4 regions of the Streptomyces sp. O3 genome follow, and region 4 is predicted to be linked to each of the others. Evidence: riboswitches for the same ligand, from Rfam matches in the RefSeq annotation. Region 4 holds a riboswitch; each other region holds the start of a gene.

The links. Region 4 has a riboswitch for cyclic di-AMP ahead of ACX6XY_RS27460 (transglycosylase family protein). Riboswitches for the same ligand answer to the same signal wherever they lie in the genome.
Positions count from the first base shown of each region.
Region 1: another riboswitch for cyclic di-AMP. It lies ahead of ACX6XY_RS00905 (M23 family metallopeptidase); the one in region 4 lies ahead of ACX6XY_RS27460 (transglycosylase family protein).
Region 2: another riboswitch for cyclic di-AMP. It lies ahead of ACX6XY_RS15390 (M23 family metallopeptidase); the one in region 4 lies ahead of ACX6XY_RS27460 (transglycosylase family protein).
Region 3: another riboswitch for cyclic di-AMP. It lies ahead of ACX6XY_RS14795 (M23 family metallopeptidase); the one in region 4 lies ahead of ACX6XY_RS27460 (transglycosylase family protein).

Region 1 is NZ_JBTVYK010000001.1:183,365-191,203, reverse strand. Features, by position in the region: gene ACX6XY_RS00920 (DNA gyrase/topoisomerase IV subunit A) at 1-1,081, opposite strand, end outside; gene ACX6XY_RS00915 (M16 family metallopeptidase) at 1,344-2,741, shown strand; gene ACX6XY_RS00910 (M16 family metallopeptidase) at 2,783-4,150, shown strand; cyclic di-AMP (ydaO/yuaA leader) riboswitch at 4,355-4,543, shown strand; gene ACX6XY_RS00905 (M23 family metallopeptidase) at 4,557-5,372, shown strand; gene ACX6XY_RS00900 (GntR family transcriptional regulator) at 5,573-6,319, shown strand; gene ACX6XY_RS00895 (HPr family phosphocarrier protein) at 6,509-6,790, opposite strand; gene ACX6XY_RS00890 (bifunctional acetate--CoA ligase family protein/GNAT family N-acetyltransferase) at 6,927-7,839, shown strand, end outside.
Region 2 is NZ_JBTVYK010000026.1:74,542-82,380, reverse strand. Features, by position in the region: gene ACX6XY_RS15395 (PrsW family intramembrane metalloprotease) at 1-814, shown strand, start outside; gene ACX6XY_RS15390 (M23 family metallopeptidase) at 1,025-2,128, opposite strand; cyclic di-AMP (ydaO/yuaA leader) riboswitch at 2,139-2,294, opposite strand; gene ACX6XY_RS15385 (PP2C family protein-serine/threonine phosphatase) at 2,488-3,672, opposite strand; tRNA gene ACX6XY_RS15380 (tRNA-Met) at 3,836-3,909, opposite strand; gene ACX6XY_RS15375 (SLC13 family permease) at 3,974-5,416, opposite strand; gene ACX6XY_RS15370 (cupin domain-containing protein) at 5,641-6,075, opposite strand; gene ACX6XY_RS15365 (helix-turn-helix domain-containing protein) at 6,127-7,110, shown strand; gene ACX6XY_RS15360 (polyamine aminopropyltransferase) at 7,092-7,839, opposite strand, start outside.
Region 3 is NZ_JBTVYK010000025.1:56,236-64,074, reverse strand. Features, by position in the region: gene dxs (1-deoxy-D-xylulose-5-phosphate synthase) at 1-637, shown strand, start outside; gene ACX6XY_RS14815 (aspartate aminotransferase family protein) at 634-2,046, shown strand; gene ACX6XY_RS14810 (helix-turn-helix domain-containing protein) at 2,131-2,841, shown strand; gene ACX6XY_RS14805 (DUF6126 family protein) at 2,925-3,041, shown strand; gene ACX6XY_RS14800 (tyrosine-protein phosphatase) at 3,078-3,875, opposite strand; cyclic di-AMP (ydaO/yuaA leader) riboswitch at 4,304-4,459, shown strand; gene ACX6XY_RS14795 (M23 family metallopeptidase) at 4,464-5,528, shown strand; gene ACX6XY_RS14790 (SGNH/GDSL hydrolase family protein) at 5,740-6,561, shown strand; gene ACX6XY_RS14785 (MBL fold metallo-hydrolase) at 6,714-7,839, shown strand, end outside.
Region 4 is NZ_JBTVYK010000074.1:11,070-18,908, forward strand. Features, by position in the region: gene ACX6XY_RS27440 (Ppx/GppA phosphatase family protein) at 1-862, opposite strand, end outside; gene ACX6XY_RS27445 (DUF501 domain-containing protein) at 859-1,455, opposite strand; gene ACX6XY_RS27450 (FtsB family cell division protein) at 1,521-2,009, opposite strand; gene eno (phosphopyruvate hydratase) at 2,166-3,446, opposite strand; gene ACX6XY_RS27460 (transglycosylase family protein) at 3,672-4,460, opposite strand; cyclic di-AMP (ydaO/yuaA leader) riboswitch at 4,464-4,641, opposite strand; gene ACX6XY_RS27465 (LysM peptidoglycan-binding domain-containing protein) at 4,824-6,050, opposite strand; gene ACX6XY_RS27470 (cytochrome P450 family protein) at 6,161-7,480, opposite strand; gene ACX6XY_RS27475 (nucleoside triphosphate pyrophosphohydrolase) at 7,477-7,839, opposite strand, start outside.

The DNA of each region.
Region 1 (7,839 bases), on a different contig from region 4:
GGCCCAGCGTCAGCGGCTGGCCGTCCACCAGGGCCACGTTGTTGATGCCGAAGGACTCCTCCATCGGCGTCAGTTTGTACAGCTGCTCCAGGACGGCCTCCGGGTTGAAGCCGTTCTTGATCTCGATGACCAGGCGCAGACCGTGGTTGCGGTCGGTGAGGTCCTTGACGTCCGCGATGCCCTGGAGCTTCTTCGAGCCGACCAGGTCCTTGATCTTGGAGATGACCTTCTCCGGGCCGACCGTGAACGGCAGTTCCGTGACGACCAGGCCCTTGCGCCGCGCGCTGACGTCCTCCACCGTGACGGTGGCGCGGATCTTGAACGTGCCGCGGCCCTTGTCGTACGCGTCCCTGATCCCGCCCAGGCCGACGATCCGGCCGCCGGTGGGCAGGTCAGGACCCGGAACGAAACGCATCAGGGTGTCCAGGTCGGCGCCCGGATGCTTGATGAGGTGGCGGGCGGCCGCGATGACCTCGCCCAGATTGTGCGGCGGCATGTTCGTCGCCATGCCGACGGCGATCCCGGACGCGCCGTTCACCAGCAGGTTCGGGTACGCGGCCGGGAGCGCGGTCGGCTCCTGCTCCTGGCCGTCGTAGTTCGCGGCGAAGTCGACCGTGTCCTCGTCGATGGACTCGGTCATCAGGGAGCTGGCGTCGGCCATCCGGCACTCGGTGTACCGCATCGCGGCGGGCGGGTCGTCGTTGCCGAGCGAGCCGAAGTTGCCGTGTCCGTCGACCAGCGGCAGCCGCATCGAGAACGGCTGCGCCATGCGCACCAGCGCGTCGTAGATCGAGGCGTCGCCGTGCGGGTGCAGGCGGCCCATGACCTCGCCGACGACGCGGGCGCACTTCACATAGCCGCGGTCGGGGCGCACGCCCATCTCGTTCATCTGGTAGACGATGCGGCGCTGCACCGGCTTCATGCCGTCGCGGGCGTCCGGCAGGGCGCGTGAGTAGATGACCGAGTAGGCGTACTCCAGGAAGGAGCCCTGCATCTCGTCGACGACGTCGATGTCGAGGATCTTCTCCTCGTAGTCGGTGTCGTCTGAGGGGCGCGGGGTCTTCGTGCTGCGGCGGGCCATCGCGGCTGCGGCTCCTTCACCAACAAAAGTCGGGCTTCTGACGCGGACCATTGTGGACCGAGCCACTGACAACGCGGACCGCGACCCGTGCAACGGGGTCGCCGATGCTCGCTGAGAGCAGAGAGGCGGTGGGAACTTCGCCAGATGTCCGTGCGCTTGCATACAGTGACAGGACTTCCTCGTCGCATGTCAACGACGCGAGTCGGCGCAGGCCCGCGGGGAAGAGTCAGCACGCGATTCCGCACGCGATCGAAGGGACCACATGCCCATGGGTCACACGGCCACAGCGCAGGCCGGCACCGGCGGCCTGACAGCGACCGAACACCGGCTGGCCAACGGCCTGCGGGTGGTGCTCTCCGAGGACCACCTCACCCCGGTCGCCGCGGTCTGTCTCTGGTACGACGTCGGCTCCCGCCACGAGGTCAAGGGCCGTACGGGCCTCGCGCACCTCTTCGAGCACCTGATGTTCCAGGGCTCGAAGCAGGTGCAGGGCAACGGCCACTTCGAGCTGGTGCAGGGGGCGGGCGGCTCGCTCAACGGCACCACCAGCTTCGAGCGCACCAACTACTTCGAGACGATGCCCGCCCACCAGGTGGAACTGGCCCTGTGGCTGGAGGCCGACCGGATGGGCTCGCTGCTGGCCGCGCTCGACGACGAGTCCATGGAGAACCAACGGGACGTCGTCAAGAACGAACGCCGCCAGCGGTACGACAATGTTCCCTACGGCACGGCCTTCGAGAAGCTGACGGCCCTCTCCTACCCCGAGGGCCACCCGTACCACCACACGCCGATCGGTTCGATGGCCGATCTGGACGCGGCCACCCTGGAGGACGCGCGGACGTTCTTCCGTACGTACTACGCGCCGAACAACGCCGTGCTGTCGGTGGTCGGCGACATCGACCCGGAGCAGACCCTCGCCTGGATCGAGAAGTACTTCGGCTCCATCCCGTCACACGACGGCAAGCAGCCCCCGCGGGACGGCGCGCTGCCCGACACCATCGGCGAGGAGCTGCGCGAGGTCGTCGAGGAGGAGGTCCCGGCCCGCGCCCTGATGGCCGCCTACCGGCTCCCCGAGGACGGCACGCGCGCGTGCGACGCGGCCGATGTGGCGCTCACCGTCCTGGGCGGCGGCGAGTCGTCCCGGCTGTACAACCGCCTGGTGCGCCGGGACCGTACCGCCGTCGCGGCCGGATTCGGTCTGCTGCGGCTGGCCGGGGCGCCCTCGCTCGGCTGGCTGGACGTCAAGACCTCGCATGACGTCGAGGTCCCGGACATCGAGGCCGCCGTCGACGAGGAGCTCGCCCGGTTCGCGGCCGAAGGCCCGACCGACGAGGAGATGGAGCGCGCCCAGGCGCAGTTGGAGCGCGAGTGGCTGGACCGGCTCGGCACGGTCGCCGGACGCGCCGACGAACTGTGCCGGTACGCCGTGCTGTTCGGCGACCCGCAGCTCGCCCTGACCGCCGTACAGCGCGTGCTCGACGTCACCGCGGCGGAGGTCCGGGAGGTCGCGGCGGCCCGGCTGCGGCCTGACAACCGCGCGGTGCTGGTGTACGAGCCGACCGCGCCCGACGAGGCCGACGAGGGGCCAGCGGACGAGGCAGGGGCGCACGACGCGGCCGCCGCCGGGAACGACGTACAGGAAGACGAGGCGGCGAAGTGACCCAGGCCCAGCACACCACGACCGGCGAAGCCACCGTGACCATGGACTTCCACCCCCAGCCCCAGCCGGGCCAGGCCACGCCCTGGGCCTTCCCCGCCCCCGAGCGCGCCACGCTCCCCAACGGCCTGACCGTGCTGCGCTGCCACCGCCCCGGCCAGCAGGTGGTCGCCGTCGAGGTCAACCTCGACGCCCCGCTGGACACCGAGCCGGACGGCCTGGACGGCATCGCCACCATCATGGCGCGCGCCTTCTCCGAGGGCACCGACAAGCACTCGGCCGAGGAGTTCGCCGCGGAGCTGGAGCGCTGCGGCGCGACGCTCGACGCGCACGCCGACCACCCCGGCGTACGCCTCTCGCTCGAAGTCCCGGTCTCCCGGCTTCCCAAGGCGCTCGGCCTGCTCGCCGACGCGCTGCGCGCGCCCGCCTTCGCCGACAGCGAGGTCAGTCGGCTGGTGCGCAACCGCCTGGACGAGATCCCGCACGAGATGGCCAACCCGAGCCGCCGCGCGGCCAAGGAGCTGTCCAAGGAGCTGTTCCCCGCCACCGCGCGCATGTCGCGCCCGCGCCAGGGCACCGAGGAGACCGTCGAGCGCATCGACGCCACCGCCGTCAGGGCGTTCTACGACGCCCATGTGCGGCCCGCGACGGCCACCGCCGTCGTGGTCGGCGACCTCTCCGGCACGGACCTGGACGAACTGCTCGCCGCGTCGCTGGGCGAGTGGACGGGGGCCGCGCCCGAGTCCCGCCCCGCGGCGCCGGTCACCGCCGACGACACCGGTCGCGTCGTCATCGTGGACCGTCCGGGCGCCGTCCAGACGCAGCTGCTCATCGGCCGGGTCGGCCCGGACCGGCACGACCGGGTCTGGCCCGCCCAGGTGCTCGGCGCCTACTGCCTGGGCGGCACCCTCACCTCGCGCCTGGACCGCGTTCTGCGCGAGGAGAAGGGCTACACCTACGGTGTGCGCGCCTTCGCCCAGGTGCTGCGCTCGGACGCCGCGGGCAACGGCGCCTCGATGCTGGCCATCAACGGCTCCGTGGACACCGAGTCCACCGGACCCGCCCTGGAGGACCTGTGGCAGGTCCTGCGCACCCTCGCCGCCGACGGCCTCACCGACGCCGAGCGCGACGTCGCGGTGCAGAACCTGGTGGGCGTCGCCCCGCTGCGCTACGAGACCGCCGCCGCCGTCGCGAGCACCCTGGCGGACCAGGTCGAACAGCACCTGCCGGACGACTTTCAGGCGCGGCTGTACCGGATGCTGGCCGAGACCGGCACCGTCGAGGCCACCGCCGCCGCGGTGAACGCCTTCCCGGTAGACCGGCTCGTCACCATCCTGGTCGGCGACGCCGAGCGGATCGCCGAGCCGGTCAAGGCCCTCGGAATCGGTGAAGTAACGGTCGTCACCGGCTAGTCGGCCGAGCGGAGCGCCCGTGCCGGACCGGGGACCCCGGTGGTCGAGCGACCACCGGGGTCCCTTAATGTCCGAAATGGCACCGAGATTGACGGTCTGTCCTGTGGGATGTGCCTCAAAGGGCCCGATCCGTTTGTGGCGCGAAAGACGCCCCGTTTAGCGTCGGGGCGCTGTTCGTCGGCTACACGCCGCGTCCGCGGCACCGGACAGCCATCGCCGAGTCCCCGTCAGGCGCGAGCCTGGGGAGCCGGGGACCCACGCAGTCCCTGGGGTGAATCGGGCGCCTCCCCGCGTGGGGCCCGTAGGAGACCTTCCTGCTCCGAACCCTCCCCCAAGGCCTTAAGGGCCAGGGGGTACCCCCCTGCTAACCCGGTAGGCGAGAAGGAAGGAAAGGACCCGCCACTTCATGGCATCCGGGAAGCACCGTCGCCCCAGCCGTCTGACGCGCACGGGCGCGAACGTCGCGGGCGTCGCCGCCCTCACCACCACCGGCGTCATCGGCACACTCGCCTCTCCGGCGCTCGCCGCCCACCCCGGCGCCGACACCGGTCTGAACCAGGCCGTCGCCGCCGCCGACGACGTACTCGCCGAGCGGATCAGCGCGCAGGCCAGCGCCCAGCAGGACGCCGCCGAGCAGGCCGCGGCCAAGGAGCAGGCCGCCGCCGAGGCCAAGCGCGAGGCTGAGGAGCGGGCCAAGGAGGCACGCGAGGCGGAGGCGGCGCGTAAGGCCGAGGCGGCACGCGAAGCCAAGGAGGCGCGCGAGGCCGAGGCGGCGAAGGAGCGCGCCGCGCGCTCGGCTGAGCGGGCCCGGCTGAACGCGTATGTCTCACCGATCGCGGGCTCGTACGTCTCCACCGGATACCAGGCCGGGGGAGCGGTCTGGTCCTCCGGCAGCCACACGGGCGTCGACTTCCACGCCGCCTCCGGCACCCCGGTTCTGGCGGTCGGCTCCGGCACCGTGGTCGAGGCCGGCTGGGGCGGGGCGTACGGCAACAACGTGGTGATCCGGATGAACGACGGCACGTACACCCAGTACGGACACCTGTCCTCGCTCGGCGTCTCCGTGGGCCAGAGCGTCACGCCCGGCCAGCGCATAGGCCTCTCCGGCGCGACCGGCAACGTCACCGGGCCGCACCTGCACTTCGAGGCCCGCACCTCCCCGGACTACGGCTCGGACATCGACCCGGTGTCGTACCTGCGGTCGCACGGCGTGGCCGTCTGACCCCGTCCCGCAGGTCCCGCACGCCCCCTGTGCCCCGGCTCCCCGAGCCGGGGCTTTCGGCTTTCGAGGCGTGCGCCAGCTTGTCCAAAAAATATCCATGGATTCCGGTCACCCATCGGAAATCCACGTCTGCTGCAATAGAGTCGCCGAACAGGCGTCAATCGACCGCGTTTCGCGGATATTAAGGCGGTGGACAGGTCATGCGCGTTCCCGCGCACTCGGTATGCACGGCCATCCGGGAGGACATCGTGTCCGGTGTGCTGGAACGCGGCAGCAGACTCACCGAGGAGCTGCTCGCGCGCCGGTACGGGGTCTCACGGGTCCCGGTGCGGGAGGCCCTGCGCACCCTGGAGGCCGAGGGGTTCGTACGCACCCGCAGGCACGTCGGCGCCCAGGTCGCCGAGCCCAGCGTCCAGGAGGCCGCCGACCTGTTGGAGATGCGTACCCTGCTGGAGCCGCTGGGCGCGGCACGGGCCGCCCAGCGGCGCACCGAGGCGCACCTCAAGGTGCTGCGCGGACTGGTGCGGCTCGGCCAGGAGCGGGCCCGCCGGGGGCACAGCGAGGATCTGCGCGCGCTCGGCGGCTGGTTCCACGAGACGCTCGCCCAGGCCTGCGGCAGTCCGGGCCTGACGACCCTGCTCACCCAGCTGCGGCACAAGGTCACCTGGATGTACACGGTCGACCCGGCCGCCCAGCCCACCGAGTCCTGGGCGGAGCACGGCGCGATCGTCGACGCCGTGGCCCGCGGGGACGCGGAACGCGCCAGGGCGCTCACCGCGCTGCACGCCGAGCGCACGGCCGCCGCGCACCGGCCGCGCTTCACCGGCCCGAAGGACCGGCCGGGTGAGCGGTCCGCGGACCGGTCGGCGGGCCGCTCCGCCGACCGCCCGGCGAAGCGTGTGAGGAATTCGCAACACACCGTAAACATCGCGAGCGCCCGCAATTAACCGAAGGGCCGTATACAAAGCGGTGGGATATTCGCGGGTGTGTTTTGCGCTGCCCATTTACGAGCGAGCGCCCGCATATGAAAGTGGCGATGCTCTCGAATCGAGAACACCGCCACCATCAATTGAGCAACCCCAACGCAGAGAAACCACGTCCGCGAGAGCGGCGGCGGTTTAGCCGCAAGGGGGGGCTCAGACCGTCTCGGGAAGCTCCTCGAGCCCCTCGGCGACCAGCTTCGCCAGACGGTCGAGAGCGGCGTCCGCGCCCTCGGCGTCGGAGGCGAGGACGATCTCCTCGTTGCCCTGGGCGCCCAGGCCGAGCACCGCGAGCATGGACGCCGCGTTGACCGGGTCGCCGTCGGCCTTGGCGATCGTCACGGGGACCCCGGCGGCCGTGGCCGCGCGGACGAAGATGGAGGCGGGGCGGGCGTGGAGGCCCTCAGCCCAGCCGACGTTGACGCGGCGCTCAGCCATGTGATGCTGCCCTTCAGGTGTCACTCTGCCTTGTCTAGACCAGTGTCGCATGAGGCGGCGGGTGGTTCTGCCACGCCGCCGCCCGCTCCCACCCTGCGGTGCTCCACGCCGGCCCGCGACCCGTACGCTGACTTCCATGCAGCCGCCGCAGGAGCAGCCGCCGCAGGACGCGGCCTACCCCGACCACTGGGAGGCCGATGTGGTGCTGCGCGACGGGGGCACCGCCCGGATCAGGCCGATCACCAGCGCGGACGCGGAGCGGCTGGTCAGTTTCTACGAACAGGTCTCGGACGAGTCGAAGTACTACCGCTTCTTCGCGCCCTATCCACGGCTGTCCGCCAAGGACGTACACCGCTTCACGCACCACGACTACGTGGACCGGGTCGGACTCGCGGTCACGGTGGGCGGCGAGTTCATCGCGACCGTCCGCTACGACCGGATCGACGAGCACGGCCGACCGGCGTCGGCGCCCGCCGACGAGGCCGAGGTGGCGTTCCTGGTCCAGGACGCGCACCAGGGCCGGGGCGTCGCCTCCACCCTCCTGGAGCACATCGGCGCGGTCGCCCGCGAGCGGGGGGTACGCCGCTTCGTGGCCGAGGTGCTGCCCGCCAACGCCAAGATGATCAAGGTGTTCACGGACGCCGGCTACCAGCAGAAGCGCAGCTTCGAGGACGGTGTCGTCCGCCTGGAATTCGGCCTGGAGCCGACCGACCGCTCGCTCGCCGTGCAGCGCGCCCGCGAGCAGCGCGCCGAGGCGCGGTCGGTGCGGCGGCTGCTCACGCCGGGCTCGGTCGCGGTCGTCGGCGCCGGGCGGCGCCCCGGCGGCACCGGGCGCGCCATCCTGCGCAACCTCATCGCCTCGGGCTTCAGCGGCCGGGTGTACGCGGTGAACTCGGCCCTGTCCGCGGCCGAGACCTCACTGGACGGCGTCCCGGCGTACCGGTCGGTGCGCGACATCGACCCCGCCGACGCGGTGGACCTCGCGGTGATCGCGGTACCGGCCGCGCAGGTGCCCGGAGTCGTCGCTGACTGCGGTGAGCGCGGAGTGC
Region 2 (7,839 bases), on a different contig from region 4:
CGCCTACGGCATGGACGCCGACGGCGGCTTCCCGGACGGCGGTCTCGTCGACGACACCGGCGCCGACCTGCCGTCGATGACCGTCCTGACGTTCTTCGTACGGGTCGTCATGTCGCCGTTCGCGCACCCGCTGTTCACCGTGCTCACCGGCATCGGTTTCGGCATCGCCGCGCACGCGGCGCACCGCCAGCGGACGCGCCGGGTGCTGGCGCCGGTCGGCGGGCTGCTCCTGGCGATGGGCATGCACGCGCTGTGGAACGGCTCCGCGGTCTTCGGCGGCCTCGGCTTCTTCGCCGTCTACGCGTCCTTCATGGTTCCCTGCTTCGGGCTGCTGACCTGGCTGGCGATCTGGACCAGGCAGCGCGAGCTGCGCATGCTGCGCGAGGAGTTGCCCGCCTATGTGCGCGCCGGCTGGCTCGCGCCGCTGGAACCTCGGGCACTCGCCTCGCTGCGCGCCCGGCGCATCGCCCGCGCGCACGCCGCCAGGACCCAGGGCCGGGACGCGGCCCGCGCGGTCGCCGACTACCAGCGCTGTGCGACGTCGCTGGCGCTGCTCAGGAACCGGGGCCGCGGCGGCCGGGCGGGCGCCGACTTCGTCGTACGGGAGCGTGCGCTGCTGGACGAGCTGTGGCGGCACCGCGGCACGGCGCGCCCCGCACACGCCCACGCGGCCTGGGAGACGGCCCCGGCGGTCCCACCGGTCCCGGCCTCGGTCCCGCCCTGGCCGGTCGGCCCCGGCTACGGCCCCGGCTACGGCTACGGCTACGGCTACGGCGCGGGATACGCGGGGCCGCACCACCCGCACAGCGGCTGAGCGCGGCCCACCGCGGCCAGCGGCACGACCACCACAGGCGAACGCGCGTGCGTTTCACGTGAAACCGCGTTCCGGGCACGCGTCGTACCGCGGGCATGCGTCGTACCGACAGCCCTGGCGTCGGGGGGGGTGCCGCCAGGACTGCCGGAGTCCAGGGGAATCAGAGTCAGAGATTCGCGAGCGGAGGGCCGGGAACCGAGGCCTGACAGATCAGGGGTTGAGGCCCTTGCTGCGCAGCCACGCCCTCGGGTCCACCTTGCCGCCGCCGGGCGACTCGACCTCAAGGTGCAGGTGCGGGCCCGAGGAGTTGCCGGTGGAGCCGACCCGGCCGATGACCTCGCCCGTGGTGACCTTCTGGCCCGCCGTGACGGCGATCGACGACTGGTGGCTGTAGGAGACCTCCGTGCCGTCGTCCAGCTCCAGGACGGTGCGGTACCCGTACGCGCTGCCGTGCCAGCCAGCGAACTTGACGGTGCCGCTGTGCACGGCCTTGATCGGCGTACCCGTCGGGGCGGCGAAGTCCAGCCCGGTGTGGTACCCGGACGACCACATCGGGCCAGCCTGCCCGTAGGTCGAGGTGATCGTGTAGGAGGAGGTGGGGAGCGAGAAGCTCGCGGCGAGCTTGGCGAGGCGCTCCTCCTCGGCCTTGCGCTTGGCCTCTTCCTCGGCCTTGCGCTTCTTCTCCTCTTCAGCCTTGCGCTTGGCTTCCTCTTCGGCCTTGCGCTTCTTCTCGGCCTCGGCCTCGGCGTCGCTGCGCGCCTTCGCGGCGTCCTCAGCGGCCTTCTTGGCGGCGGCGTCCGCCGCCGCGACCTGCTCGGCGGTCGCGGCTTGGTCCTGCTTGCGCTCGGCCTGCTGCACGATGCGGGCGCGCAGCGCCTCACCGGCGTCCACCGAGCCCTGCTCACCGTCGGCTTCGGCGCCCGCGGTGGCCTGCGAGACCGTGGCCACGCCGCCGAGCTCGGCGGCGGACTCGGACTCGCTCTCGTCGCCGTCATCGGACAGCAGCGAGCCCACGTCCGGAAGCTTGTCCGTCACGCCCGAGAGGTCGGGCATGGATATCGGGGCCGCCGACTTGTCCTGCGCGGTGGCGATGCCGCCCGCGCCGACCGCGGCGATGACGCCGACGCCGAGCACCGTGGAGCTGCGGGCGAATCCGCCGCGCTGCTTGGCGACGCGGTGCCTGCCGCGCACGGGGCGGATGGACTCCTCGGTGGGATTCCACTCCCCCACGGGCTCCTCAAGAGCGAGAGAGCCGGGCTCGTAGCCGTCGTCCGGCAGGTACGAGACTTCGGGGGCAGGCCTGTTGGACGCCACTGGGGCGCACTCCTTTCCTTCCTCTCGCCTACCGGGTTAGCTGACGGGTTCGGAACAGGAAGGTTTCCTACGGGCACTCCAGCGCCTCGGTTGAAGCGTGTCGCGCCCGATTCACCCCAAGTAGGTGGTTCCCCGGCTCCCTTGCGGGATTAGGCGTGTGAGCACGGAGCCGACTCTTGTGACGGCTGGGACGACCGCGCTGCGTTATCGAACGTTAATAGACCCCGACCCCGGATTCCAAGCCGTTCCCACTGATCGTTCAGGATCTCGGCCGTGGACTTAACGGGGCATGGAGGGTCCAAATCGGGCGAGTCGACTCCTCCGGATCGGCACTGATTTTCTTGACGGTGTGTCAGTCGTTATGCGGAGGGGTCCCCTTCGGTCACCTTCGGTGACATCGCGGGTCGGCTGACCGCGAGCAGCGCCATGTCGTCGGTCGTGACGCCTCCCGTGTGGCCGTGCACTTCGTCGGCCACGGTGCCGAGCAGCGCGTCGGGGCCCGGAAAGACCCGCCCGCTCAGCCGCGCCGCCGGATCGTAGAAGACGTTTCCCGCGTCCCGCGCTTCGGAGAGCCCGTCCGTGTAGAGCAGAAGCGTGGCCCCCACGGGGAACTCGGCCTCGGTCACCCGGTCCGGCCAGCCGCCCAGGTCGCCCATCCCGAGCGGCAGCGCGGGCTCGTCGGGGGTCAGCACCCGCAGCGCCCCGTCCGCGCACAGCAGCAGCGGCTCCGGGTGCCCCCGGTTGATCAGGCGGATGACGCCGTCGCCGTGCGGGATCTCCGCGAGTACGGCCGTGGTGAACCCCTCGAACGCGTCGAGCCCCTCGCGCCGGGTGCCCTCACGGGTCAGGGCGCGCTCCAGGCGCTGCGCCACGGCCGCCAGGGTCGCCTCGCCCTCGGCGGCCTCCCGGAAGGCCCCGATGACCACCGCGACCGCCTCGACCGCGCCGAGGCCCTTGCCGCGTACGTCGCCGACGATGAGCCGTACGCCGTGCGGGGTGTCCTGGACCGCGTAGAGGTCGCCCCCGATGAACGCGTCGGCCTGCGCGGCCTCGTAGCGGGCGGCGATGGCGAGCCCGCGGATGCTGGGCGGCGGCTCCGGCAGCACGGCCCGCTGGGCCGCCTCGGCGATATGACGGACCGAGGCGAGCTGCTCGCCTCTGCTGCGGACGACGAGGTTGATCACGATCGCCAGAGCGGCCACGGTGGTGACCGTGACCAGTTCGGTGGTCTCCTGCGGAAACCCCATCGTGCCGTAGTACATCTGCGGCCCGATGACCGACGCCGACGCGGCGATCCCGATCAGGACCGTGCCGCTGAGCGCGAAGAACGGCGCGGCGATCAGCGGGGCGGCCGAGAAGAACGGCGCGGCGGTGAACCTGGGCGGGGTCAGCAGGGCGACGGTCAGCCCGACGGCGATCAGCAGCACCGGCAGCGCGCGGACGAAGGTGATGCCCCGGTCCCGGTCCCAGTGCCGAGGCCGGTGCCGTCCGACCGGTGTCCCCGGCGCCCCTGCTCGATGGCCCACCCGTTCGTCTCCCGCCACGTCCGCCCCGTACCGGCCGCGGACCGCTGCCGCTGTTCCCTCAGCCTTCCCGCAGCGGGGGCCGCGGGCTACCGGATGTGCGCCGAACGGGTGACGAGGGAAGCGGGGAAGCGGGAAACGCGTCAGGCCCGACAGCTCGAAAGCTGCCGGGCCTGACGTTCAGTAGCGGGGACAGGATTTGAACCTGCGACCTCTGGGTTATGAGCCCAGCGAGCTACCGAGCTGCTCCACCCCGCGTCGGTGAACTCAACTATACGCCATCCGGACGGGCCTCCCGACCACGTTCACTGTGGCGTCCGCCTCAGAGGTCGATGCCGAGCACCAGCGCCCCCAGCGAGTAGACGGTCGCGGTGACCAGCACGACTCCGATGACGTTCAGCCAGACGCCGCCCCGGATCATCTGCCCGATGGTGATCTTGTCCGTACTGAACACCACGGCGTTCGGCGGAGTCGCGACCGGGAGCATGAACGCGCACGTGGCGGCCAGCGCCACCGGCAGCGTGAACAGCAGCACGTCCTGATCCGTCCCGGCCGCGACCGCCGCCATGACCGGCACGAAGGTCGCCGTGGTGGCGGTGTTGCTGGTCAGCTCGGTCAGCAGCAGGATCACGACCACGATCACGACCACCAGGAGCAGCACCGGCAGCGCGTCGAGCCCGCCGACCTGGTCGCCGATCCACGCGCCGAGTCCGCTCGCGCCGATCTGCGCGGACAGCGCCAGACCGCCGCCGAAGAGCAGCAGGATGCCCCACGGCACATCTCGGGTGTCCTCCCACTCCAGTACGCGCTTGCCGCCGCCGGACGTGACCGGCAGCGTGAACAGCGCCACCGCCGCCAGCATGGCGACCCCCGCGTCGGACACATGGTCGTCCACCCAGGCCACGTACGGGCTGAGCACGCCCACCAGGACCCACAGCAGGGCGGTGGCGGCGAAGACGGCGAGTACGGTCCACTGGCCGCGCCCCATCGGCCCGAGCTCCCGCCTGCGCTGCTCGATCAGCTCCCGGCCGCCCTCGATCTCCCTGATGCCGGGGCGGAAGACCCGCGTCAGCACCAGCCAGGCGATGACGAGGAAGACCGCGGCCAGCGGCACGCCGAACAGCATCCACTCGAAGAAGGTGATGTCGATGCCCTGCTCGGATTTCAGATAGCCCTGGAGGAACGCGTTGGGCGGGGTCCCGATGACGGTGCCGAGCGAGCCGATGGACGCCGCGTAGGCGATGCCGAGCAGCAGCGCGGTGGCGAAGTTCGCGTCCTGACGGCCGCCGCGCAGCCGCGTCACCAGGCCGAGCACCGCGACCCCGATGGGCAGCATCATCACCGTGGTGGCGGTGTTGGAGATCCACATGCTGAGCAGCGCGGTGGCCAGCATGAAGCCGCCGATCATGCGCATGGGGCTGGTGCCCACGAACAGCACCGTACTCAGCGCGAACCGGCTGTGCAGGTTCCAGCGCTGCATGGCCAGGGCGATGATGAAGCCGCCCATGAACAGGAAGATGACCGGATTCGCGTACGGGGCGGCGGTGTCCTTGATGGGGGCGACGTCGAGCACCGGCATCAGCACCAGGGGCAGCAGCGCGGTGGCGGGCAGCGGCACGGCCTCCGTCATCCACCAGACCGCCATCAGCGTGGCGACCGCCGCCACGTTCTTGCCGTCCGCGGAGAGCGAGTCGGGCAGGACCAGGCGGACGAGCAGCGCGAGCACGACACCGGCCCCGAGCCCGATCCACTGACGCGGAACCACCGCGCCCGCCCCGTCTCGCCCGTCTCGTCCGTCTCGTCCGTCTCGCCCTACTCGCTCCTCTCCCTTTTCCTGCCCCTCTCGCCCTTCGCTGAGGCTGGGCTCCGACATCAGGCATCCCCCCTGTGGCATGTACACCCTCTACACCCTCGCCGCGAGGGCGGGGGACAACATCCCACCGGGGGTGGCCTGCGACAAGACCCCGTACGCGACGGCCTGGAGGCGCGCTACAGGGCGTGGCCCGTGGTCGCGTCCACATGGGCCGGGACCTCGTCGTGGCGGTCGCCGACGGTGAGCGTCCCAGTGGGCTCGAACATCAGGATCGCGGCGCCGTCCGGCGCGTACGGCTTGTGCTCGACGCCGCGCGGGACGGTGAAGACCGACCCGGTGGGCAGCGTGACCGTACGCTCCCCCGCGGGCTCGCGCAGGGCGATGCGCAGCTCCCCGTCGAGTACGAGGAAGAACTCGTCGGTGTGCTCGTGGGCGTGCCAGACGTGCTCGCCCTCGACCTTGGCGACGCGTACGTCGTAGTCGTTGACGCGCTGGACGATACGGGGGCTCCACAGGGCGTCGAAGGAGGCCAGCGCCTGGCCCAGGGCGACGGGCGCGGGGGAATCGATGAGGGAATCGATGAGGGGCGGCGTACCGGTTTCGTTGCTCATGCGTCCATGGTCACCGCGACGCTCCGTGCCCACGAGTGCTAGAAATCGCATATGCCGCAAGGATCCTCGCACCGGGTCGTCGTGATCGTCGACGAGAACTCCAACCCGTTTGAACTCGGCTGCGCGACCGAGGTGTTCGGGCTGCGCAGACCGGAACTCGGCCGGGACCTCTACGACTTCGCGCTGTGCTCCCCCGAGCCCCGGACCCTGATGCGTGACGGCTTCTTCACGCTCACGGGAGTCGCGGGTCTCGCGGCCGCCGACACCGCGGACACGTTGATCGTGCCCAACCGCCCCGACACCGAGGCCCCGCGCCGTCCGGCCGTCCTCGACGCCGTACGCCGGGCGCACGCGCGCGGGGCTCGTCTGGTGGGCTTCTGCAGCGGCGCCTTCACGCTCGCCGAGGCCGGGGTGCTGGACGGCCGCCGGGCCACCGCGCACTGGCAGTGGGCGGACTCCTTCCGGGCGCGCTTCCCCGCCGTACGACTCGAACCCGACGTGCTGTTCGTGGACGACGGCGACATCCTCACCGCGGCGGGCAGCTCGGCCGCGCTCGATCTCGGGCTGCACCTGGTCCGCCGCGACCACGGGGTGGAGGCCGCGAACTCGGTGAGCCGCCGCCTGGTCTTCGCGGCGCACCGGGACGGCGGGCAGCGCCAGTTCGTGGAGCGGCCGGTGCCCGAGGCGCCCGACGCGTCCCTGGCCCCGGTCCTGGCCTGGGCCCAGGCGCGTCTCGACACCCCGCTCACCGTCAGCGCGCTCGCGGCCCGCGCCGCGGTCAGTCCGGCGACCCTGCATCGCCGCTTCCGCGCTCAGCTCGGCACCACACCGCTGGCCTGGCTGACCGGCGAGCGGGTCGCGCTCGCCTGCCGCCTCATCGAACGCGGCGAGGAACGCCTGGACGTGGTCGCCGCACGCAGCGGCCTCGGCACGGCGGCCAACCTCCGCACCCGGCTGCGGCACACGACGGGCCTGAGCCCGTCGGCGTACCGGCGCAGGTTCGGGCCCGGTACGCCCTACGCGCGGGCGACATAGACCGTGTTGGTGGCGGTGGTCTCCTGCAAGGGGTTGTCGAAGGTCACGACGTGGGCCTCGGACCAGGGGAACACGGCCGCGAGTACGGCGCTGAACGCGTCGCTCGGCGGGTCGTTGGACCACAGGGCGAAGACGCCGCCGGGATGCAGGTGCCCGGCCAGCGCCCGCAGGCCTTCGGCCTGGTAGAGCCCGGCGTGGCTGGGGTGCAGTACATGCTCCGGTGAGTGGTCGATGTCGACCAGTACGGCGTGGAAGCGGCGGCCGGGCGACTCCGGGTCGAGCCCCTGCGCGACACCAGCGGCCGCCCGCGCGAAGAAGTCGCCCCGCACCAGGCGGCAGCGGGGATCCGTCGACAGCCGCTCGCCCAGGGGGACCAGACCTCGCCGGTGCCACTCGATGACCTCGCCGAGTGCGTCGAGCACGGTCAACGAGCGGACCCGGTCGTCGTCGAGCACCGCGCCCGCGGTGTATCCGAGACCCAACCCGCCTACGATGACGTCCAGTTGGCCGGACGCCGCACCGGACGCTGCACCGGACGCTGCACCGGACTCGGAGCCGGACTCGGACTCAGAGTCGGAGCCGGGCGCCGCCGCCAGGCCGAGGCGGGCCAATGCGATCTCCCCCGCCGTGAACAGGCTCGACATCAGGAACTCGTCGCCCAGCTTGACCTCGTACACATCGGTATCGGCGGCGGGATCGCGCCGCCGTCTGAGGCTGATCTCACCCATG
Region 3 (7,839 bases), on a different contig from region 4:
CGACGCCGCGCAGCTGCGGGCGCAGCTGCGCGAGGCGGTCGACGTACACGACGCACCGACCCTGATCCGGTACCCCAAGGAGTCCGTGGGGCCCGAGATCCCGGCCGTCGACCGGGTCGGCGGCATGGACGTCCTGCACCGGGCGGCCGATCCGCGGGTGCTGCTGGTCGGGGTCGGGGTGATGGCGCCGGTGTGCCTGCAGGCGGCCGAGCTGCTGGAGTCGCGGGGGATCGGCTGCACCGTCGTCGACCCGCGCTGGGCCAAGCCCGTCGACGCCGAGCTGCCCCGGCTGGCCGGGCGGCACCGCCTGGTGGCGGTCGTCGAGGACAACTGCCGTACGTCCGGAGTGGGCGCGGCGGTCGGCCAGGCGCTGTCCGACGCGGAAGTGGATCTGCCGCTGCGGACCTTCGGCATCCCCGAGCGGTTCCTGGAACACGCCAAGCGGGGCGAGGTGCTGGCCGACATCGGGCTCACCCCGGTGGACATCGCCGGGCGGATCGGCGCGAGCATCGCGCGCGCGGACGCGAACCGGGCGAGCGACGCGGGTACGGAGAGCGACGCCAGTATGGAGGGCGACTCCAGTATGGAGGGCGACGCCAGCATGGAGAGCGACGCGGGTAAGGAGAGGGTCGTATGACGACTGCCGAGTCGGCGAGGCCGTCCGGGCACGAGGAGTTCGACCTGGGCAGGCTGCTGGCCGAGCGCGGGTCGGAGCGGTACGAGCTGCACGCACGGCACCTCAACCACCAGCTGCCGCGCATGCTGCACACCATCGGCTTCGACAAGGTCTACGAGCGGGCCGAGGGCGCGCACTTCTGGGACGCGGAGGGCAACGACTACCTGGACATGCTCGCCGGGTTCGGGGTGATGGGCCTCGGCCGCCACCACCCCGTCGTCCGCCAGGCGCTGCACGACGTCCTGGACGCCTCGCTCGCCGACCTCACCCGCTTCGACTGCCAGCCCCTGCCGGGCCTGCTCGCCGAGCGGCTGCTGAGCCACAGCCCGCACCTGGACCGGGTGTTCTTCGGCAACAGCGGCACCGAGGCCGTGGAGACCGCGCTGAAGTTCGCCCGGTACGCGACCGGCAGGCCCAGGATCCTGTACTGCGCGCACGCCTTCCACGGGCTGACCACCGGCTCCCTCTCGGTGAACGGCGAGGCCGGGTTCCGCGACGGCTTCGCGCCGCTGCTGCCGGACACGGCCGTGCGGCTCGGCGACCTGGCGGCGCTGGAGCGGGAGCTGAAGCGCGGGGACGTCGCGGGTCTGATCGTCGAGCCGATCCAGGGCAAGGGCGTGCACACGCCGCCCCCCGGCTATCTGCGCGCCGCCCAGGAACTGCTGCACCAAAACCGGGCGCTGCTGATCGCCGACGAGGTGCAGACCGGCATCGGCAGGACCGGTGACTTCTACGCCTACCAGCACGAGGACGGCGTGGAACCCGACCTGGTCTGCGTGGCGAAGGCGCTCTCGGGCGGCTACGTACCGGTGGGAGCGACCCTCGGCAAGGACTGGATCTTCAAGAAGGTCTACTCGTCCATGGACCGGGTGCTGGTGCACTCGGCGAGCTTCGGCGCCAACGCCCAGGCGATGGCGGCGGGGCTCGCGGTGCTGTCCGTCATGGCGAACGCGGACGTCGTCGCACACGCCCGCGCCATGGGCGAGCTGCTGACGTCGCGGCTCGCCGCGCTCGTCGACCGGTACGAGCTGCTGCACGAGGTACGCGGGCGCGGGCTGATGATCGGCATCGAGTTCGGGAAGCCCTCGTCGCTGAAGCTGCGCACCCGGTGGGCGGCGCTCCAGGCCGCGCGCAAGGGGCTGTTCGCGCAGATGGTGGTCGTACCGCTGCTCCAGAAGCACCGGATCCTCACCCAGGTCTCCGGCGACCACCTGGAGGTGATCAAGCTGATCCCGCCGCTGATCATCGACGAGGCGGACGTGGACCGCTTCGTCACGGCCTTCACCGCGGTCATGGACGAGGCGCACGGCGGCGGGCTCATGTGGGACTTCGGCAGGACCCTGGTGAAGCAGGCGGTCGCCCAGCGCTGACGGCTTGCTCGGCCTGCTTGCGCGTGATTTGCCTCTGGGGCAAGAAAATTGCCTGAAGGGTAAGAGTCTGGCTCAATCGGCTGCATGAGTCCCGCCGACCCCGCTGACCCCGCCGAACCCGCCGAACCCGCTGAACCTTCCGAGCCCGCCAGACCCGCCGGGCCCGCCGGGCTTTCCGCGCCCAGCGGTGCGGGGGGCGAGCTGCCCGCCGTGGCCCCGCAGCTCCACGCCCTGCGGCGGCGCGCCTCGCTCACGCTGGAGGCCGCGGCCGCCGCGGCCCAGCTCTCACCCGCGCATCTCTCCCGGCTGGAGACCGGGCAGCGCCAGCCGTCCCTGCCGACGCTGCTCGTGCTCGCCCGTACGTACGGGACGACGGTCTCGGAGCTGCTCGGGGAACGCGTCACCGACCGGGACGCGGTGCTGCGCGGGGACGCGCAGGAGGCGACCGTCGCGGGCGGCTGGAGCTACCGGCAGGCCGGGGCGCCCGGCCGGGGCATGCAGGCGCTGCGGGTGCGGGTGCCGCACGGGGCGCAGGGCGACATCGTGCGGGTGCATCCGGGGGAGGAGTGGCTGTACGTGCTGGCCGGGACGCTGCGGCTGCGGCTCGGGGACTCGGCGCACGTGCTGCGGCCCGGCGACAGCGCCCACTTCGACTCGCTCACCCCGCACCGGATCGCCGCCGCCGACCGGGGCGGCGCCGAGCTGCTGTTCGTCCACACCCTGCTGCAGAGCCCGACGGACGCGCTGTGCCTCGGCGCGGCCACGGGTCACCGGATCACCGGAGACGCGACATGACCGAGCCCGAGCGGCCCGCCCACACGTCCGATGCCGTGGCCAGCCCTGGGCCCAGGCCCAGGCCCAGGCCCAGACCCAGGTCCATGGAAGAGAAGTTCCCCCGCGCGCTCTGGGTCCGGCTGATCGTCTATGTGGCCGTCGGCCATGTGTTCGCGGCGTTCGTCTACCTGCTGTTCGTACTGGGCGCACAGAACCAGTAGCCCGGAGCGGCGGCCGCCCGAAGCCGTGGCCGACGGTCAGTCCAGGAGCTGCTCGCGCAGGCGCTCGCGCGTGTCGGGCGTCAGCCGCAGCCCCTCTTCGAGGTAGCGGTCGACGGAGCCCCAGGTCTCCTCGATCGTGTCGAACGCCGCCTGAAGGTACTCGGCGCGCGCGTCGAACAGCGGGCTGAGCAGCTCCATGACCTCGGGCGACATCGCGCTCGCACCGCCGTCGCCGCGCTGTACCTTGTAGCGGCGGTGGGCGGCGTTCGACGCCAGGTAGTCGGTGAGGACGGCGGAGCGCTCGACGCCCACGGCGAGCAAGGTGACGGCGATCGACAGGCCCGCGCGGTCCTTGCCCGCCGCGCAGTGCATCAGCGCGGGCACGCTGTCGTCGGCCAGGGCGTGCAGCACCCGGCTGTGCTCGGCGGTCCGCTCCTTGATGATCATGCGGTACGTGGTGAGCATCCGGTCCGCGGCCTGTCCGTCGGCCAGGGCCGCGCGCAGCTCCGCTATCTCGCCGTCCCGGACCATCTTCCAGAACTCCGCGCCGTCGGCTGGGTCGGTCAGCGGCAGGTTCACGTTCCGCACGCCGGGGAGTGCGATGTCGGGGCCCTCGAGCCGCTGGTCCGCGGCGTTGCGGAAGTCGAAGATCGTATGCAGTCCGAGCGAGGCCAGGAACGCGGCGTCGGTCTCGGTGGCGTGCGCGAGGTGGCCGCTGCGGAAGAGCCGCCCGGCCCGTACCCGCCTGCCGTCCACGGTCGGCAGCCCGGCGACATCGCGGAAATTGCGCACTCCGGCCAGCTCGGGCTCGGTCGACGGGACCTGCTGCGTCACGGGGGCTCCTCCCAGTAAGCCGCCGGCGCTGCTCGCCCGCGGGGCGCGTCTTCGACGATACGACATCGGTATGACATCGATGCCTGCGTCAACCACCTGTCCCGACGTGACACCGATGAGACCTCATGCGCCCTAAGGGTCAAATGCCCGATTCAGACTGTTCGCGGTAACTAGCCCTGGAATAACGGGCTATGGCGTCTCGCTGGTGAGCGGGATCATATTCGTGACGGTCTGTTGCCTACGCCCCGCCTCAACTCCCCACGGATGCGCGGATGGTGGGAGTGACCCATCAACGGAGCGTCACGGGAGGCGCATAGCCGCAGCGGCTGTGGCCCGTGGGGCTGGAACCAACTGCTTGTCTCCGCGGTTCCCACTCGCTTACGGTCGCCGACGTCCGGGTGGACGCCCAATCCTGCCGCCGTCCGGACTCCGCACACCCACCCGTCCACGGCAGGAGCGGGGGACCCACGGTAGAACGCCGTTCCGGGACTCCGGAGCGGCTTGGGGTGAAGCCGCGTGAGAGCGCGGCCGGGCAGCTCCAGCCCGAACCCGACAGCTCACCTCGCAGGCGCCGGAGAGGAACTCGCCATGCCCGCGAAGGGTAAGCACCGCCGACCCAAGTCCACACGGATCAGCCGCCAGTTCGCCGCCGTCGGCACCGGTGGCGCCGCGCTCGCGCTGCCGCTGTTCGCCGCCAACAGCGCGCAGGCCGCGCCCGCCGCGGCTACGGCCACCATGCCCCAGAGCACCCCCGAGGCCGCACCGGCCACGGTGGCGCGGACCGCGCCCGCCGCCGCTCCGCAGGCCGCCGCGACCGCCGCCCCCGACGCCGCGCAGCGGGCCTCCGCGCGCACCTACTCCGTGGTGCCGGGCGACTCCCTGTCCCGTATCGCCTACCAGGAGCGCGTCGACGGTGGCTGGCAGCAGCTCTACCAGGACAACCGCTCGGTCATCGGCGACGATCCGGGGCTGATCTTCCCCGGTACGGAGCTGAAGCTCGACGCGGAGGCCTCCGCCCCGGCGAGCGCCCCGGCCAAGACGCAGGCCAAGCCGAAGAGCCACGCCAAGCCGAAGAGCCACGCGAAGCCCAAGGCCAAGGCCGGGAGCCACGCCAAGCCGAAGTCCAAGACCGAGGCCAAGTCCAAGACCGAGGCCAAGTCCAAGACCGAGGCCAAGTCCAAGTCCAAGTCCAAGACCGCCACGTCGCGCAGCACCGCGTCCCGGTCCACGAAGCCCGCCGCCACCACCACGGGCTTCACCGCCCCGGTCGCCGCGGGCATCTCCACCCAGTACCGCACCGCCGGCGCCATGTGGTCCAGCGGCTACCACACCGGCACCGACTTCGCCGCCCCCACGGGCACGCCCATCAAGGCGGTCGGCGCGGGCACCGTGGTGTCCGCGGGCTGGAGCGGCTCGTACGGCAACGAGGTCGTCATCCGGCACGCCGACGGCCACTACTCGCAGTACGCCCACATGTCCTCGCTCGGCGTCTCCGCGGGACAGCGGGTGTCCGGCGGCCAGCAGATCGGCCTGGTCGGCTCCACCGGCAACTCCACCGGACCGCACCTGCACTTCGAGATCCGCACCGGCCCCGGCTACGGCTCGGACGTCGACCCGCTCGCGTACCTGCGCTCGCACGGCGTCTCCATCTGACGCCACGGCGCCGCCCACGGCGGAACGCGACGGCCGGAACCCCGCCACGGGGTCCCGGCCGTCGCGCGTATGACGTACCCGCCCTGTTCCCGTCTTCCGTCTCCCCGTCTATTCCTGCACGCGCGCGTCGATGTCGGTGGCATATCTCACCCGCCGTCAAGACCTGGCTACGGTCGCGTAAGTCACACCGATAGGTGAAAGATAAGGCGACGTGGACCACGATTCGACATCCCCCATCCGCAGTGACGCGACTGACGTATTCGGGTCGTACGTGGCTGTCGGCGACAGCTTCACCGAAGGCGTCGGCGACCCCGGCCCCGACGGCGCCTACGTCGGCTGGGCCGACCGGCTCGCCGTCCTGCTCGCCGACCGCCACCCCGAGCACTCCTTCCGCTACGCCAACCTCGCCGTACGCGGCAAACTCCTCGACCAGATCGTCGACGACCAGGTGCCGCGCGCCAAGGAGCTCGCCCCTGAGCTGGTGAGCTTCTGCGCGGGCGGCAACGACATCATCCGGCCCGGCAGCGACCCCGACGACGTCGCCGAACGCTTCGAGCGGGCGGTCGCCGACCTCACGAACTCGGTCGAGACCGTCATGGTGACGACCGGGTTCGACACGCGGGGCGTCCCCGTGCTGCGCCATCTGCGGGGCAAGGTCGCCACCTACACCGCGCACGTCCGGGCCATCGCGGACCGCTACGGCTGCCCGGTGCTCGACCTGTGGTCGCTGAAGTCCGTACAGGACCGTCGGGCCTGGGACGACGACCGGCTGCATCTCTCGGCCGAAGGGCACACGCGGGTCGCCCTGCGCGCCGGTCAGGTGCTCGGCCTCGAGGTTCCGGCCGACCCCGACCAGGAATGGCCGCCGCTGCCGCCGCGCGGGGCCCTGGAGGACCGGCGCGACGACATCCAGTGGGCGCGCGAGTACCTGGTGCCCTGGATCGGGCGGCGACTGCGCGGCGAGTCCTCCGGCGACCACGTGTCGGCGAAGCGGCCGCACCTGACACCCGTGCGGGACACGAGCAGCGCGTAGGTCTGGATCACCGGCAGCGGAATCCCTGAGCCGCCCCGCACGTTGAGCAGGCATGGGACCGGTGTCTCGCGTGGCGGCGGTCGCCCGGCTGGCCGCGCTGTGTCCGTGTGCGTGGCCATAATGAAACTCTGAGCGACCCACCAGGAGGTCTCGTGACGGCCAAGCAATCCCTGCGCTCCGGACTCCGCGCGCGGCGGCCCGAGGCCTTCGGCGCGGACGCGACGGGCGAGCGGCTCGCCCGTATCCGACGATCGCCGCATTTCGCCCGAGGGCAGTTCCAGAACCCGGTCGGGGTGTCCGTACGGCCCACCGGTTCCGCGGTGGAGCTCGCGAGGCGGTACTTCCGCAAGGAGGAGCGCGCCCGCCGCGCGCCCGCCGGGCCGGTCCCCGTGCACGCCACCACCCTCGCCGACCTGGCCCGCCCACCGGCCAGCGGACTGCGGCTGACCTGGATGGGCCACTCCAGCGTGCTGGCCGAGATCGACGGCAGGAGGGTGCTTTTCGACCCGGTGTGGGGCGAGCGCTGCTCGCCCTTCTCCTTCGTCGGCCCCAAGCGGCTGCACCCGGTGCCGCTGCCGCTGGCCGCGCTGGGCCCCGTCGACGCCGTCGTCATCTCGCACGACCACTACGACCATCTGGATCTCCCCACGATCAAGGCCCTGGCGGGCACGGACACGGTCTTCGCGGTGCCGCTCGGCGTCGGCGCCCACCTGGAACGCTGGGGCGTCGGCACGGACCGGCTGCGCGAGCTCGACTGGCACGAGAACACCAAGATCGCGGGGCTCGAACTGACCGCGACCCCGGCCCGGCACTTCTGCGGCCGTGGCCTGCGCAACCAGCAGCACACCCTGTGGGCCTCCTGGGTCGTCGCGGGCGACAGCCACCGGATCTACCACAGCGGGGACACCGGCTACTTCCCCGGCTTCGCGGACATCGGCGCCGGGCACGGCCCGTTCGACGCCACGATGATCCAGATCGGCGCCTACAGCGACTACTGGCCGGACATCCACATGACGCCCGACGAAGGCGTACGCGCGCACCTCGACCTCCAGGGCGGGCCGCACGGCACCCTGCTGCCGATCCACTGGGCCACCTTCAACCTGGCCCCGCACCCGTGGGCCGAGCCGGGCGAGGGCACCCTCGCCGCGACCCGCCGCGCGGGCGTCGACATCGCGCTGCCCCGGCCGGGCGAGCCCTTCGAGCCCGGTTCGGACACCATGCCGTGCACGCCGTGGTGGCGCGGCGTCGCACCACCGGCCGACACGGCGTCACCGGCCA
Region 4 (7,839 bases):
CGAGGAGTACGAGCGTGCCCGCGGCGATCACATCGACCCGGCCCGGATGCATCACGCCGATCGCGGCCCGCTCGGCGTGCGTGGCGTTCAGCAGGCGCGCCGAGATCTCGGCGACCTGCTCGTACGGGATACGGGAGTGGTGGATCGCGGTGGAGTCGTACGCGGGGAGGCCCAGCGCGATCCCGGCCACCGTGGTGACCGACCCGGCCAGGCCCACCAGCGTCCGCGCCTCGGCGAGCGGCACCGTGCGCTCGGCCTCGTCGATGGCGGCGTCGATGTCGGCGCGTATGGCGGCGACCTGGGCCGGCGTCGGCGGGTCGGTGACGACTCCGTCGCGTACCAGGTGACGCTCGGTCATCCGCACACAGCCGATGTCGACGGACCGGGCGGCCTGTACGTGCTCCTCGCCGACGACCAGCTCGGTGGAACCGCCGCCGATGTCCACGACCAGATACGGCTTGGGCAGATGCATCCGGCCCGCGAGCCCCTTCGTGGCCCCGGTGAAGGAGAACTCGGCCTCCTGGTCACCGGTGATCACCTCGGGTTCCACTCCCAGGATCTCCAGCACGCCGCTGACGAACTCCGCACGGTTCTCGGCGTCCCGTGACGCCGACGTCGCGACGAAGCGGAGCCGCTCGGCACCGAGTTCCTTGATCACCGCGGCGTACTCACGGCAGGCGTCGAAGGTGCGGTCCAGCGCGTCCGCGGCGAGCCGTCCGGTCTTGTCCACACCCTGGCCGAGCCGGACGATCCGCATCCGGCGGTCCAGGTCGGTCAGTTCACCGGTGTCGGGAGCGACGTCGGCGACGAGCAGCCGGATCGAGTTCGTACCGCAGTCGATGGCGGCGACGCGAGTAGTCATCGAGCCTCTCCCTCTCCCTCTCCCTCTCCCTCGGCTTCGGTTGCGGGGGCGGATTCCGCGTCGGCTTCCGCTCCGGGCACGCACGGCGTGACGCAGGGGCCCTTGGTCCACCACTCGGGCAGCATCGCGAGCGCCTCGTCGCCCAGCGGGTTCACGCCGGGGCCCGCGGCCAGCGAGTGGCCGACCAAGACGTGCAGACACTTCACGCGGTCCGGCATGCCGCCCGCGCTCGGGAAGCCCGTCAGCTCCTCGATCTCGTCGCGGCGGCGGATGTAGTCCTCGTGCGCCGCGCGGTACGCGGCGGCCAGTTCGGGGTCGGCGGCCAGCCGCTCGGTCATCTCCTTCATGACCCCGCCTGCCTCCAGCGTGCCGATCGCCGACGCGGCCCGCGGGCAGGTCAGGTAGTACAGCGTCGGAAAGGGCGTGCCGTCCGGCAGCCGCGGGGCCGTCTCCACGACGTCCGGCTGCCCGCACGGGCAGCGGTGCGCGATGGCCCGCAGACCACGCGGCGGGCGGCCGAGCTGCTCCTTGAAGGCCGCCACGTCGGCGTCGGTCGGCTCGGTGCGCGGGGTGGGCGGCGGGGGCGTTTGCATGCCTGCGGTGTTTTCTCTCTGGGAAAGGGGGGTGGAGGGAGTTACGGGGAGGGCGGGCTGACTCTCTACTCGCCCGTGGTGCTGCGGCTCACGCGGTCGACCTTGTCGACGCCGTCGAAGAGGTTGGTATACCAGGGGCGGTCCGCCTTGCTCTGGTCGGCCCGGCGCCGGTCCGCGCCACCCAGGTCGGGCACCGTGAAGGCGGTCTCGCCCGGCCGCACCATGTGCAGCCGCTCGCGGGCCTGGCGCTCCGCATACGCGTCGTCCTGCCAGCGCGCCTTGGCGTCCCGCAGCTTCTCGGTCTGCTCCTTGGCGTCCCGCAGCAGCCGCTCCTGCTCGGCGATGTCGGCGCGCTGGGCGACGTACTGCCGCATGGGATAGGCGAGCGCGACCACTATCGAGCAGACCACCAGCGCGAGCAGCGCGGCCCGGCCGGTGAGCCGGGAGCGGCGGGCCTGGCGCTTGGTCTGCGAACGGTAGACACGGGCCGCGGTCTGCTCGCCGAGCAGCCGCAGTCTGGTGGTGGTGGAGAACCGGTCCCGGTTCCCTGCCATGGTCCCGCCTCCCCGCTGCCGCCGCGCCGACTCCGCGTCCGCTCTCACGTACGTACGTCCCCGCACACGGTACGGGACCGGGTACGGGGACGTACGGACGACGGGCCCTTGGGCCCTGAAGGCGTCAGCCGCCGAAGGCTTCGGCCGTCGCGGGCGTCAGCCCTTGAAGCGCGGGAAGGCGGAGCGGCCCGCGTACACCGCGGCGTCGTCGAGGATCTCCTCGATGCGCAGCAGCTGGTTGTACTTGGCGACGCGCTCGGAGCGGGCCGGGGCGCCGGTCTTGATCTGGCCGCAGTTGGTGGCGACGGCCAGGTCGGCGATGGTGACGTCCTCGGTTTCGCCGGAGCGGTGGGACATCATGCACTTGAAGCCGTTGCGCTGGGCGAGCTCGACGGCGTCCAGGGTCTCGGTCAGCGAGCCGATCTGGTTGACCTTGACCAGCAGGGCGTTGGCGGCGTCCTCCTCGATGCCGCGGCCCAGGCGCTCCGGGTTGGTGACGAACAGGTCGTCGCCGACGATCTGCACCTTGTCGCCGAGCTTCGAGGTCAGAACCTTCCAGCCCGCCCAGTCGTCCTCGAACAGCGGGTCCTCGATGGAGACGAGCGGGTACGAGGCGACGAGCTCCTCGTAGTACTCGGTCATCTCGGCGGCGGAGCGCTCCTTGCCCTCGAACTGGTACTTGCCGTCCTTGTAGAACTCGGAGGCGGCGACGTCGAGGGCGAGGGCGATCTGCTGGCCGGGGGCGTAACCGGCCTGCTTGACAGCCTCGATGATCAGGTCCAGGGCCTCGCGGTTGGAGCCCAGGTTCGGGGCGAAGCCGCCCTCGTCGCCGAGGCCGGTGGCCAGGCCCTTGTCCTTCAGCACCTTCTTGAGGGTGTGGTAGACCTCGGCGCCCCAGCGCAGGGCCTCGGAGAAGGACTCCGCGCCGATCGGGGCGATCATGAACTCCTGGATGTCCACGTTGGAGTCGGCGTGCGAGCCGCCGTTCAGGATGTTCATCATCGGCACCGGCAGCAGGTGCGCGTTGGGGCCGCCCAGGTAACGGAAGAGCGGCAGGTCGGAGGCCTCGGAGGCGGCGTGCGCGACGGCCAGCGAGACGCCGAGGATGGCGTTGGCGCCGAGCGAGCCCTTGTTGTCGGTGGCGTCCAGGTCGAACATGGCCTGGTCGATCAGGCGCTGCTCGGTGGCGTCGTAGCCGACGAGCTCCGGGCCGATCTGCTCGATGACGGCCAGGACGGCCTTCTCGACGCCCTTGCCGAGGTAACGGCTCGGGTCGCCGTCGCGGAGTTCGATGGCCTCGAAAGCACCGGTGGAGGCACCGGAGGGAACGGCGGCACGACCGGTGCTGCCGTCGTCGAGGCCGACCTCGACCTCGACCGTGGGGTTGCCTCGGGAGTCCAGGATTTCCCGGGCTACGACGACGTCGATGGACGGCACGAGCATCTCCTTCTGGGATGTGACGCTAGAAGTGCGAGGTCTCTATGGCCTTGCGACACGAGCCTAACCGCCTCGGCGGCATCGGCCAGCCGACCGACCGGACCATGGACACCCCGAGCATAGATTGTTTCTTAGAGAAACAAAAAGGCCCGGCACACAGCCCCGCCCCGGCGCGCACGGGGGTACGCGCGCCGGGGCGGGGTGGTCCGGGGGCGCCGAGGGAGGTCAGCTGAGGTGCAGCTGCTGGCCCGGATAGATGAAGTCGGCGTCCTCGACGATGTCCTTGTTCAGCTCGTGCAGGCTGCGCCAGCCGCCCTTGACGTCGTGCACCTCGGCGATCTCGGAGAGGGTGTCGCCGGACTTGACCTCATACTCGCCGTCGCCCTTCTTGACCGTCTTACCGGCCGGGGTCTCGACGGTCTTGGCGCTCTTGGCGCTCTTGGCGCTGCGCGAGGCCTTGGGGGCCTCAGACCGGGCCTCGGCCTTGGGAGCCTCGGACTTCGGGGCGGCCTGCTTGGGCTGCTCCCGCTTGGGCCGCGTCTGCGTCGACTGCTCCTGCTGGGGCGCCGACTGCTGCGAGGCGGCCGGGGCGCTCGGGGTGCTCTGCTGCTGCGTCGACTGCTGGCCGCCGCCGCTGTACGGGGCGTTGCTCAGGCCGACGCCGCAGCTCGGCCAGGCGCCCTTGCCCTGGCCCGCCAGGACCTTCTCGGCGATCTCGATCTGCTGCGCCTTGGTGGCCTGGTCGGCGGTCGAGGCGTACTGCGTGCCGCCGTACGCGGCCCAGGTGGAGGCCGAGAACTGCAGACCGCCGTAGTAGCCGTTGCCGGTGTTGATCGACCAGTTGCCGCCGGACTCGCACTGGGCGACCTTGTCCCACTCGGAGGCGGTGGCGGCCTGCGCGCCGGTCGCGCCCATCAGCGGGACGGCCACGGCGGCGCCGGTGACACCGGCGGCGGTGGCGATCCGGGTGGCCTTGGACGGACGACGGTGCTTGCCCTTGCCGGAAAACAGCATGAGTGATCCCCTCACCGACGCCTGCGAGGTGAGCTGTCGGGTTCGGGCTGTGAGCTGCCCGGCCGTACGGAGCTTCCGCGTCCCCGTACGGCTTCACCCCAAGCCGGTCCCGCCCTCTCTCAAGGGCCGGACCCGGCACGAACCTTGGGTCCCCCGCTCCTGCCTACGGCGCGTTACGCGACGACTGTTCCCGTACGGCCGTCGGCAGGATTCGGCGTGACGGCCATCGGGGCTCACCAGTGGCGAGCGGTCACGACGGTAAACACGGCCCCGGCCTCAACACCAAGGCGATCGGGGCCATTGAGACCCATCTCTCACTTACGGCAATGCCCCTTTAACTCGGACATTCACCCCGAACTGCCGTCACTTTTCGCCCAGATCGAGGCTTTGGCCGGGACGGATCAGGTCGGGGTCCTCGCCCACGACCTGCTTGTTGTCCGAGTAGAGCTCGGACCATCCGCCGTCAAGTCCGTGACTGTCGGCGATCGCCGACAGGTTGTCACCGGGCCGCACGGTGTAAGGGCCTTCGGCGGCGGTGCGGTCGGCGTCGCCGCGGGAGGCGTGCCGCCCCGAGCCGTCGGTCTCGCGCCCGTCGGACAGCTCCTCCGGGGCGGGCGCGCCACGGTGGCGGCCCGAGCCGTCGGCGGGCGACTCGGCGGAGCCTGCGGGCTCTTCGGACTCCGAAGCCTCGGGGGACTCGGGGGACTCAGCGGCCGAAGCGGACGAGTCCGTCGAATCCGGTGAATCAGACGATTCGGGTGAGTCGGGTGAGTCAGATGAATCGGACTCCCCTGATTCACCGGACGACACGTCAGACGAAGAGGATCCGCTCCCCGGAGATCCGCCCGGCTCACCCTCCGCGCCGCTGGCGCCGGTTTCGCCGATTTCGCCGCCTACGCCGGTTTCGTCACCTTCGCCCGACGCGTCACCCGACGCCGTACCGGACGACTCGCCCGACGACTCGCCCGACGCCTCGCCCGACGACTCACCCGACGCCTCGCCCGAAGAGTCGGAGGACGGCGAGGAGTCCGCGGAATCGACGTCCGGCGACGCGGACGGCTCAGGCGACCCGGAGGACGACCCCGACGGCTGGGACGAGCCGGACCCAGCCCCCGCGCCAGACCCCGACCCGGACGAGCCGGACGAGCCGGACGAGCCGGACGTGGGCGGAGTGGAGTCGGCGCTCGGCCCCGGATCCACGTCGGGCGTCTCGCCGCCCTGTTCAAGACCGGCGATCGGCGCACACGTACCCCAGGCGTCAGGACCCTGCGCGGCGAGCACCTTCTCGGCGACGGCTATCTGCTGCGAGCGACTGGCCAGGTCGGCGCGCGGCGCGTAGTCCAGACCGCCGTACGCCTCCCAGTCCTTCTGCGAGAACTGCAGCCCGCCGTAATACCCGTTGCCCATGTCGGCGCTCCACATGCCGCCGCTCTCGCACGCGGCGAGCGCGTCCCAGGTGGACGTGTCGGCGGCGCTCGCGCCGGATGCGCCGAGCAGCGGGATGGCGATGGCCGATCCGGTCACCCCCGCCGCGACGACAAGAGCCGGAGCCTGACGGGGCCGTCGGTGACGGCCGTTCCCGGAGAGCATGCGATTGCCTTTCGCGCGACTACACGGCTGAGCGACAGTTGAGTCGAACGGTGAACGTAGCCGCACTCGAACGCTTGTCACAAGTCGGTACAGCGGAGATCACACAACCATCACAGGCTTGACGGTGCGTCAGACGCGGTCTCGGGGGTGAAGGAGACGGGGAGCTTGCGCAGGCCGCGCATGATGAGGCCGCCGCGCCACCGCAACTCCTCCTCCGGCACGGCGAGCTGGAGGTCGGGGAGGCGGGTCAGCAGGGTCGCCAGGGCGATCTGGCCCTCCAGTCGGGCGAGCGGGGCGCCGAGGCAGTAGTGGATGCCGTGGCCGTACCCGAGGTGCTGGTTGTCGCGGCGGGCGAGGTCGAGCGTGTCCGGCTCGGCGAAGCGCGCCGGGTCGCGGTCGGCGGCGGCGAGCACCACGAGCACCGGGTCACCGGCGGCGATCGCCTGGCCGCCGATACTGAGCGACTCGGTGGCGAACCGCCAGGTGGCCAGCTCGACCGGGCCGTCGTAGCGCAGCAGTTCCTCGACCCCGGTCTCCAGGAGTCCGCGCTCACCGCGCCGCAGCGACTCCTGGAGGAGCGCGCGCTGCTCGGGGTGGTGGAACAGCGTGTGCACGCCGTTGCCGATGAGGTTGATGGTGGTCTCGAAACCGGCGAACAGCAGCACGAAACACATCGCCGCCGCCTCGTTCTCGGTCAGGTGCTCGCCGTGGTCGCTGGCCTTGATGAGCCCGGAGATGAGGTCGTCGCCCGGATTCTCGCGCTTGCGGTGGATCAGTTCGGCGAGGTAGCCGCGGATCTTCTTCACCGAGCGGGCGACGCCACCCCTCGGCCCCCCGCCGTGCCGGATCATCATCCCGGCCCAGTCCCGGAAGTCGTCCTGGTCCTCGCGCGGGACGCCGAGCAGGTCGCAGATCGCGTAGATGGGGAGCGGAAAGGCGAACTCGTGGATCAGGTCGGCCTCGCCCTTCGCGGCGAAGGCGTCGACGAACTGGTCCGTCAGCTCCTGCACTCGCGGCGCGAACTCGGCGATCCGGCGCGGCGTGAACGCCTTGGACACCAAGCGCCGCAGCCGGGTGTGGTCCGGCGGGTCGATATTGAGCAGATGGGTCATCAGCTCGGCCTTGCGCTCACCGGGGATGCCGGTCTTGCCCTTGGCGTGCGCGGGCTCGTCGTGGTGCGCCGGGTTCTTGCTGAGTCGCTGGTCGGCGAGCGCCTGCTTGGCGTCCGCGTACCGGGTGACGAGCCAGGCCTCCACACCGCTGGGCAGCCGGGTGCGGTGCACGGGGGCGTGCTCGCGCAGCCAGGCGTAGGCGGGGTACGGGTCGGTGGCGAACTCCCAGCTGAACAGCTCGGGCTTGGGGCCCTGCTCGGGGCCCTGCCCGACCGGCGCGGGCGGGTCCGGAGTCGGCGGGACGGGTGCGGTGGTCACGCCTGTCCCTCCGCCGCCCGGATCGTGTCGCGGTAGGCGCGGGCGGCGGCCCGCAGCGCGGCCTCCGGGTCGACGCCGTCGGCCTCCGCGCGTACCGCGAGCGCCAGCAGTTCGTACCCGATGCCGTCGCCGGTCGGCAGAGGGGCGTCCAGGCCCGCCGTCCGCACCCGCGAGGCGAGCTTGGCGGCCAGGGCCAGGCCCGGCTGGCCGAGCGGCACGCCGTCCGTCACCGAGTCCCGCTGCTTCTCCGCGGCCTTGGTGCGCAGCCAGTGCTCGCGCACCTCGTCCGGGGTCTCGGCGGTGTCGTCGCCGAAGACATGGGGGTGGCGGTGGATCAGCTTGCCGACGATGCCGCCCGC